3 regions of the Pseudoalteromonas sp. SR43-3 genome follow, and region 2 is predicted to be linked to each of the others. Evidence: predicted binding sites of a transcription regulator. Region 2 holds the regulator's gene; each other region holds the start of a gene.

Region 1 (3,285 bases), on a different contig from region 2:
GTGGCAAAAACAAAATAGATTAATTGTGTTTTGTCCTGAGGTCGCTGGTGGGCTTCCTACTCCTAGAGCTCCTGCTGAAATAATACAGGGGAGTGTAGTTACTAATTTAGGAGAAGATGTAACAGAACAGTTTCAAACTGGAGCTAATATAGCGCTAGAACTCTGTAAAAAGAATCAAGTTCGTTTTGCTCTACTTAAAGAATCGAGCCCTTCTTGCGGACGAAATACAATATATGATGGAAAGCATCACGGAGTAAAAATCGAAGGGCTAGGCTTAACTACAGCATTATTAATAAAAAATGGTATTCAAGTATTTAGTGAAGAGCAAATACCAGCACTTATAAAAGTACTGGCACTTTAATTTTGGCTGGTTATTTGCGCTGTAAGAAAACGCCCGACTCAATGTGATGCGTATAAGGGAACTGATCAAATATAGCAAAGCGCTTAACGTTATGCGTACGTGTTAAGTGATCAAGGTCACGCTCAAGAGTTTCAGGATTGCAGGATATATAAATTATGCTTTCGTAGTTAGCCACTAAGTCACACGTTAATTCATCCATGCCCGCGCGTGGTGGATCAACTAATATGGTTTGGCAGTCATAGCTTTTTAAATCAATACCATCTAAACGAGAGAAAGTACGCTCGCCATTCATTGCTTGAGTAAACTCTTCACTCGACATACGAATAATATCTAAGTTCTCTACGTTGTTTTTAGCAATGTTGTATTGAGCAGAGTGAACAGATGATTTTGATATTTCCGTCGCTAATACTTTATTAAAACAGCCCGCTAATGCAATTGAAAAGTTACCGTTACCACAATACAATTCTAGTAAATCATTTTTAAGTGGTTTACATAAATCTTGTGCCCACTCCAGCATATTAATATTTACTTTTGCATTAGGCTGAGTAAAGCTATTTTCTACTTGTTGATAAATAAGCTCTTGCCCATTAACTGTTAAACGTTCAGTTACAAAGTCATCACCTAGTACTTCTTTTTGTTTGCGAGCACGACCTATAAAGTCAATTTTGTATTTACTGCTAAGCTTTTCTTTCAGTGCTTTAATTTCACTTAACCATTCATCATCCAGTGGTTTGTGATAAAGCAAGCTTACTAAAATTTCACCGCTTAGCGTTGATAGGTAATCGATTTGAAATAACTTACGGCGTAATATTTCACAAGGCTTAAGATTTTCAATCATCACCTGCATTATTTCACCTACTAGAGGCGCTGCTGGGTCAAATGTATCAACACGGATTTTTTCTTTTGTTTGTTGATCAAACATAATGTGAAACAGATCATCACCGTCGTGCCATACTCTAAATTCAGCACGTTGGCGGTAGTTAGTTGGCTCTGAGCTAAATACTTCTAATTGCTCCACACCAAAACGTTGAAACTGCGTACTAATTCGCTGCTCTTTTTCACTTAACTGCGCTTGGTACTGTGTGGTATCTATTTTAATAACTGCCATTAACGCTACTACCTTATCTAAGATCTGTTTATCGGCGCTATTGTAGGGAGCGCTGCGTATTTGTCTAGTTTTGGCTAGCATTTATGCTGTTTTATTGAACATTGTACTTTAGTTTTTGTTGTTATAGCCGATAATAAACTACGCACGCTTAGGAGACGAATCATGAAAATAGGTAATTATGGCTTTACGCCAAACAACAACATCAATAAATTCAATAATAAAGCTGATATACAGCAACCTACAATTACGTCTCCTCAAGATAGCTATCAACAACGAGGCCGAGAGTTGGCCGCAAAGGTGCTTGGCGATAAAATGGCTGAGCAGCTTGGATTACCTATCGCAGAAAAAAAAGCAGATAAACCACTATTTGATTTTGATGAAATAGTAAAAAACGTACTCGATTTTGTAAGTAGTGCTGTAAATAAAGCAAAAGCTAACGGCGCTGATGACGAAAAGCTCAAAGATATGCTAGGCGATGCGCGCAAAGGAGTCCAAATAGGGATTGATGACGCTGTTGATGAACTCAAAGGTACAGGCGTATTTAATGATGACATGGAAGAGGGCATTAATAAGTCCAAAGAGGGAATTTACAATGGGCTGGATAAGTTTGAAGAGTCGTTATTTAACCCACAACCTGCCAGCGTAAATATAAGCCAGGCCCAATACGTCAGTATGACGAGTAATGCAGAGTATAAATTTACTACAGCAGAAGGCGATGAGGTAAGTATTAGCTTTGCTGATGCATTTGAATCTCAATCGGCAAGTGGCTATCAGCAAAATAGTAATAGTGAGTCGTTTGCAAGCTCATCATCGCAATCTCGACAGGTATCATTTTCGATGTCGGTAAATGGTGACTTAAACGAGCAAGAGCAAGAAGCTATTAATGCGATGATGGAAGACTTACAAGATTTAAGTAAAACCTTTTTTGGTGGTGATTTAGATGAAGCATTTGAACAAGCGCAAGAGCTGAGTTTAGACAGCGATCAGCTGGTGGCTTTTTCTATGGATTTACGCCAAACAAAAACAATAGCAACAGTTAAAAGCTATGAAGAATATAAACCAGCACCAGAAAAACAAGTAGCAGAGGGTTTAGCCCCTTTTAATGACGACCTTAAAAATGCTTTTGAAAAAGCGGGTGAGCTTGGATTACAAAATCAGCTAGCTGGCATTCTCCAATGGTTAAATCAAGATCAGGAACAAATAGATAAGTTAGTAGATTATACAAAGTCTATGTTCGAAAACCTTAATCAGTTAAATTCAGCAGCCGACAGGCTTACTGATTTAGAAGCCACGCAAAGTTAAACTACTTTCTTTTATAAAAACCTCATGGCAAACTGCCGATCTTAAAGTAAAGTAGGAACGGTAGTTTGTCAGCGCATATAATGGTCTTTGATTCAGGTATTGGTGGAACTACTGTACTTGAACATATCAAGCAAAGTATCCCCAATGCTCAGTACAGCTATTTTATGGATAATGCATTACTACCTTATGGTGCTCAATCCCAACAAACTATAATTAACCGATTATGTTCACTTATTCATTTCATCAAAGCCAACACGCTTAACGTCGATTTAATTGTAATAGCGTGTAATACAGCTTCTACATCTGCACTCAGCGCTGTTCGCCAAATTACGGATATTCCTATAGTAGGTGTTGTGCCAGCAATAAAACCTGCAGCAGAGTTAACACGTTCAAATCATATTGGCTTATTAGCCACACCGGCAACGGTCGCCAGTTCATACACTAAAACATTAATTACTGAGCATGCACGTAATGTAATCGTTAATCTATATAGCAGTGTTGAATTAGTAACGTT
Region 2 (3,285 bases):
TGGTGCTTATGAACAACTTGCAACATATGGTCGTATTATTGGTTGTGGTGTTAAGCAAGTTAAAGATGCTAATGAATTAGCTGAAGTTTTATATCATTTACGAAATAAACGTCTAGTATTAATTGACACAGCAGGTATGAGCCAGCGAGATTTACGTTTAACTGAGCAATTAAACACGTTAATGCGTAACCAACGTGTAGATATTCGCAGCTACTTAGTACTTAGCGCGACAGCACAAATTAATGTATTGCAAGAAACTGTACGTCACTTTAAAAAAGTACAGTTAAGTGGCTGTATTTTCACTAAGTTAGACGAATCATTAAGTTTGGGTGAGATTATTAGTATTGCGATTCAAAATCGCCTTCCAATAGGGTATCTTACTAATGGTCAACGAGTACCAGAGGATATTCGTGTTGCAAATGCTGAGAAACTAGTTAAAAAGGCTGAGCAATTATATTTAAAAAGAACAAAAGAACAACATTCAAGGCACCAAGCAGTGGCGCCAAGCACAGTAGGGATGTATGATTAACACAGTATTAGATCAAGCAAGCGGCCTGCGCAAAATGAGTCAAAACAATAACAACGGCGTAAAAGTTATCGCTGTAACCGGTGGTAAAGGTGGAGTAGGGAAAACAAATGTTTCTCTAAATACAGCTATTGCACTTGGGCAGCAAGGTAATCGAGTATTAGTGCTAGATGCTGACTTGGGTTTAGCAAACTGTGATGTGATGCTTGGTTTACGTGTAGAGCGTAACTTGTCACATGTCTTGTCTGGTGAATGTGAGCTTGATGAAATTTTAGTTGAAGGCCCTGCAGGAATTAAAATTGTACCCGCTACATCGGGTTCGCAAAGTATGGTTGAATTATCACCATCTGAGCATGCTGGGCTAATTCGTGCGTTTAGCGAATTGAATACCGAATTTGATATTTTAATTGTAGATACAGCTGCTGGTATTTCAGACATGGTACTGAGCTTCTCGCGTGCAGCGCAAGATGTAATGGTTGTTGTATGCGATGAGCCGACATCAATCACCGACGCTTACGCACTTATTAAAGTATTAAGTCGTGAGCACGGCGTTTATAAATTTAAAATTGTTGCCAATATGGTGCGCAGTATGCGTGAAGGCACTGAATTGTTTGCAAAGCTATCTAAAGTTACCGACCGCTTTTTAGATGTATCAATGGAGCTAGTAGCAACGGTTCCTTATGATGAAAATATGCGCAAAGCAACACGTCGTCAAAAAGTAATAGTAGAGCTCTTTCCAAATTCGCCAGCCGCTCTTGCGTTTAAAACGCTGGCAACAAAAGCAGTTAAATGGCCAATACCCAACCAACCATCTGGGCATTTAGAGTTTTTCATTGAGAAACTAGTAAACGGTTAATTATGACAACACTGGTGAATAGAGCTATGGGATATCAATCAACACAAAATTTAAATGTGATTGTTGAGAAGCATGCATCACTTGTTAAAAAAGTGGCATGTCATCTAATTGCTCGATTACCACCTAGCGTTCAACTTGATGACTTAATTCAATCAGGAATGATAGGTTTAATAGAAGCTTCCAAAAACTTTGATGCAACAAAAGGCGCAAGCTTTGAAACTTTTGCCGGTATTCGTATTCGCGGTGCTATGCTTGATGAAATGCGCCGTGGTGATTGGGCTCCTCGTTCAGTTCACCGTAAAAACAGGCAAGTTGCAGAAGCAATTACTGAGCTCGAAAGTAGTCTGAACCGCGAACCAACGGATATAGAAGTTGCTGAAAAACTTGAAATTTCGCTCAATGAGTACCATCATATTTTAAATGATGCGAATACGAGTAAAATATTAGGTATTGAAGACCTTGGTGTAGATGAGGATGTTATTACTCCCGTAGGCCAAGATTTAGCACAAGATAAACCTTTTAATAATGTTAAAAATGATAGGTTTAATGAGTCTTTGCTAAGTGCAATTAAGTCATTACCAGAGCGTGATGCAATGGTGCTTTCTTTGTACTATAACGATGAAATGAATTTAAAAGAAATAGGACATATACTCGATGTAAGTGAATCGCGTGTAAGTCAGATACATGGTCAGGCGATGATTAAGCTTAAAGCTAAAATCAATGACTGGATAAATTAGTAGTAAGTAAACAAAGGTTAATACCTCACTGGGGGATGTTTTGGATAAAAACATGAAAATTCTTGTAGTTGATGATTTTTCAACAATGAGACGCATTATAAAAAACCTGTTACGTGACTTAGGTTTCACTAACGTTCAAGAAGCTGATGATGGGTCTACAGCTTTGCCTATGTTGCAAAATCAAGTGTTTGATTTTGTAGTTACGGATTGGAATATGCCTGGAATGCAGGGTATTGATCTTTTAAGAGCAATACGTGCAGACGATAAGTTAAAACATATCCCTGTATTAATGGTAACGGCAGAGGCTAAAAAAGAACAAATAATAGCTGCAGCGCAAGCTGGTGTTAATGGTTATATTGTTAAGCCATTTACGGCTGGAACATTAAAAACTAAATTAGAAAAAGTATTTGAACGCTTAGGCTAATGATGGGGGAGAGGCTTATGCCAGCACCAGCTGCGCCTCAAATAACGTTAGAACAAGCTCGTCAGCTCGTTGTTTTTTTAGAAAATGATGAGCAAGACAAAGCAAATCAGTTGATTTTAGAGGCTGCATCTAAAGAGCAGTCTGAATTATTTGCTGAAGTTGGAAAGTTGACTCGTCAACTGCACGAAGCCCTTAAAAGTTTTGAGCTTGATACTCGCTTAACTGATATAACGACAGATGCGATTCCAGATGCTAAAAAGCGGCTTAATTATGTTATAGAAATGACAGAAAATGCGGCTAATAAAACAATGGATGCAGTGGAGGCCAGTTTACCTATAGCTCAACAGTTAGCGGACGAAATATCTCATATCAAACCGACATGGGATCGTTTAATGAGCCGCGAGATTGAGCTTGGTGAGTTTAAGCAACTTTGCCATAGCATCGATAAGTTTATGAACAACTCTCATCATAAGACTGATGAGCTTCAAAGCTTAATGACAAATGTACTAATGGCTCAAGACTATCAAGACTTAACAGGTCAAGTTATTCGCCGTGTTATCGAACTTGTTAGGGAAGTAGAAGAAAGTTTACTTCATCTTTTAACTGCGTTTGCTGAACAAGACGACACTAACAGCACCGCGAATAAAGTAGAACAACAAAAAATAAAAGAACCAGTTGCCACACAAACTTTAGCAGGTCCTGAAGGCCCTATTATTGATAAAGAATCGCGTAATGATGTTGT
Region 3 (3,285 bases), on a different contig from region 2:
ATTAAGTAATGGATACTTGCTACTATCAAGTGTCATGGTTTTATATATATCCTTCGCTAACATTAATTCATTCAAAGCTTTTACGAATAATTAATGTTGAGTAATAATGTCAGTGCTAATTGCAATACGTATGAGCAAAAATTAGTGGTCACGCTCAATTAGGTAATTTGCTAGCGACGCAAGAAGTGTTGTGTCAGCATCTATATTTGCCAACGCTTCATGGGCTTGTTGTATTAAATTTTGCGCCTTTTCTTTAGCGCCTAGCATACCTAATAACGCCGGATATGTCGCTTTATTCGCGGCAATATCGGAGCCTTGTGGTTTACCTAAAGTAACCGTATCGCCTTCAACATCTAAAATGTCGTCGTGTACTTGAAACGCCAGCCCTATAGCATACCCAAAAATGCTTAAATTTTCTAAGGTTTGTTGATCTGCCTTTTCACTGCACAGTGCACCAAGTGTAATTGCACAATTAATTAAAGCTCCGGTTTTTAGCTTATGTATTCGCTCAAGCTCTTGTACGGTAATTACTTTATCTGTTGCTGCTATGTCAAGACCTTGTCCGCCTACCATGCCCTCAAGGCCTGATGCGTGGGCAAGCGTAGCAATCATTTTTACTTGTGTTTGCGACGAGCATGTGAATTTGTGATTCGCAATAAGCTCAAAGGCGAGTGTTTGTAGGGCATCACCGGCTAAAATTGCATTTGCCTCGCCAAATTCTATATGGCAAGTAGGGCGGCCACGGCGTAAGTCGTCATCGTCCATTGCGGGCAAATCATCATGAACTAACGAATAGCTATGGATACACTCAATTGCAGCTGCAAGTACATGTAAGTCTTGCTGGTTTGCACCGAGCATTTTACCTGTGGCATAAACTAAAAATGGACGTAATCTTTTACCGCCATTAAATAATCCATACTGGGTGGCGTTCTTGACTGTTTCTTCAGTATCGAGAGGCTGTTTAAAATGCTGTTGTAAGGTCGCTACTACATCTTTTTGAGCACGTTCGATATAATTATTTATGCTCACAGCTATTCCATATCATTATCAAAATTCGTAAGAACTGACTTTTCGCCATTCCCCATCAAAATTGATACTTTTTGTTCTGCTTGCTGTAATTTACCTGATGAAGCACTTGCTAATGCAATTCCACGCTCAAATTGCTTTAACGATTGCTCAAGCGATAAGTCACCTTGTTCCATGTCACTAACGATTGTAGATAATTCTTCTAGTGCTTGTTCGAAACTTAAGTTTTCAGGTTTTTTAGTCGCCATCTTTATTTCAGCTTACATAATAAATTTAGGGGTCAATTTTAGGGGGAATGCTAAACTAGGTCAAAGGATGATATTGGTTTTTTACCTTTATAACGTTAAATTATATTTCAAGTGTATTAATAAAGCCTTAATAGCGGTCTGTTAGTTTAATAAATCAATTGATAATTAGGTAGCCCTTATAACTTGATCTAAAATAGTGCTAAAGGCTGCTTTTTATGTTTATTTATAAAAATGGCTTAAGCAATTCAATATGTTGCCGATAAGCAGTTAATAATAAAAGTTTATGATAAGGCCATTAAGCATGAAACTTCTGGAGGAAATGTGGATTTAGCAACCATAATCGGGATCCTAGGCGCAATTGGCTTAATTGTCATGTCTATGTTTATGAGTAGTAGCGGTGAAATGGCTATGTTTGCCGATGCTCCTTCTAGTGTAATTGTATTTGGTGGTTCACTTTTCATTGTTTTATCAAATTTCACCATGTCGCAGTTTTTGGGTATAGGTAAAGTTGTTGCTAAAGCGTTTATGTTTAAAATTGAAACGCCAGAAGAACTTATTGAAAAAGCAGTAGAACTTGCTGATTCAGCTCGTAAAGGGGGCTTTTTAGCACTCGAAGAAGCTGAAATCCCAAATCCATTTATGCGCAAAGGCGTCGACATGCTTGTTGATGGCCATGACGCAGATGTTGTTCGCGCCACACTTCAAAAAGACATCTCTTTAACCACTACTCGACATGAAATGGGTGCAGGCTTATTTAAGTCATTAGCCGATATTGCACCAGCAATGGGAATGATTGGTACTCTAATTGGCTTAGTTGCAATGTTATCTAACATGGATGACCCAAAAGCAATTGGCCCGGCAATGGCGGTAGCGCTTTTAACAACTTTATATGGTGCGTTTTTAGCCAATGTTGTGGCAATTCCTATTCAGGTAAAACTTGAACTACGTAAAGACGAAGAAGCTATGAATCAGCGTTTAATTTTAGATGCTATTTTAGGTATACAAGATGGCCAAAATCCAAAAGTTATCGAAGGTATTTTGAAAAATTACTTAGCTGAATCTAAACGCAAAGTAGATACCGAGGAGTAATTATGTCTGATCAAGAGTGCAAATGCCCACCACCAGGCCTACCAGCATGGATGGGAACGTTTGCCGATTTAATGTCACTGTTAATGTGCTTTTTTGTACTCTTGCTTGCGTTTTCAGAAATGGATGTACTTAAGTTTAAACAAATTGCGGGCTCTATGAAGTTTGCTTTTGGTGTGCAGAATAAAATTGAAGTAAAAGATATCCCTAAAGGTACCTCTGTTATTGCTATGGAGTTTACCCCAGGCAAACCAGAACCCACTCCAATAGAAACTATTCAACAACAAACAGTAGAAATGACTCAACAAATGTTAGAGTTTCAGGCTGGAGATGAAAGCTCAGCTGGCGGCAGGCAAGAACAGCGCGGGGACAAACGTGGTGGCGAATCTCGTAGTACTTCTCAAGAGCAATCGTCAGAGCAAGCAACTTCAGCGGCCGATCAGGAACAAACTAACGAGCTCGTTAAAAAAATCGCGCAGCAGCTTGAAAAGCAAATAATAGATGGCGCAATTGAGCTTGAATCTTTAGGGCAGCAAATAATTATTCGTATTAGAGAGAATGGTTCATTTCCTTCGGGTAGTGCATTTTTACAACCTAAGTTTAAACCCATAATTCAAGATATTGGTGTACTGTTAAAAGATGTACCTGGCGAAATAACTGTATCTGGCCATACCGACGATTTTCAGGTATCGAATGAGCTATATATTAATAATTGGGACTTATCGTCAAAGCGAGCTGTAGCTGTAGCAAGCGAGCTGCAAACGGTGCAAGGGTTTGATAAAAACCGCATGATGGTAGTGGGGCGAGCTGATACTCGTCCACTTGTTCCAAACGATTCAAATGAAGATCGCCGAAGAAACCGTCGAGTAGAAATATCAATCCTGCAAGGTAAGGCTAAAGAGTCTGCTCCTATTGATGTGCGCTA

Evidence for each region. Region 2 encodes FliA, which starts transcription of late flagellar genes. Its sites were predicted from a motif close to CTAAAGNTNNNNNNNNNNNNGCCGATA; they were not measured.
Region 1: a site for FliA is predicted at 1,576-1,602, ahead of H5088_RS19515 (DUF5610 domain-containing protein). Genes of this name have one in related genera too.
Region 3: a site for FliA is predicted at 1,510-1,536, ahead of pomA (flagellar motor protein PomA). Genes of this name have one in related genera too.

The regions. Positions count from the first base shown of each region.
Region 1 is NZ_JACJEC010000031.1:1,217-4,501, reverse strand. Features, by position in the region: gene H5088_RS19525 (DUF523 domain-containing protein) at 1-361, shown strand, start outside; gene trmA (tRNA (uridine(54)-C5)-methyltransferase TrmA) at 372-1,469, opposite strand; gene H5088_RS19515 (DUF5610 domain-containing protein) at 1,632-2,771, shown strand; gene murI (glutamate racemase) at 2,837-3,285, shown strand, end outside.
Region 2 is NZ_JACJEC010000005.1:219,235-222,519, reverse strand. Features, by position in the region: gene flhF (flagellar biosynthesis protein FlhF) at 1-529, shown strand, start outside; gene H5088_RS09060 (MinD/ParA family protein) at 522-1,382, shown strand; gene H5088_RS09055 (RNA polymerase sigma factor FliA) at 1,409-2,119, shown strand; gene cheY (chemotaxis response regulator CheY) at 2,160-2,543, shown strand; gene H5088_RS09045 (protein phosphatase CheZ) at 2,561-3,285, shown strand, end outside.
Region 3 is NZ_JACJEC010000026.1:37,952-41,236, forward strand. Features, by position in the region: gene dxs (1-deoxy-D-xylulose-5-phosphate synthase) at 1-36, opposite strand, end outside; gene ispA ((2E,6E)-farnesyl diphosphate synthase) at 142-1,029, opposite strand; gene H5088_RS18790 (exodeoxyribonuclease VII small subunit) at 1,032-1,274, opposite strand; gene pomA (flagellar motor protein PomA) at 1,596-2,363, shown strand; gene H5088_RS18800 (flagellar motor protein MotB) at 2,366-3,285, shown strand, end outside.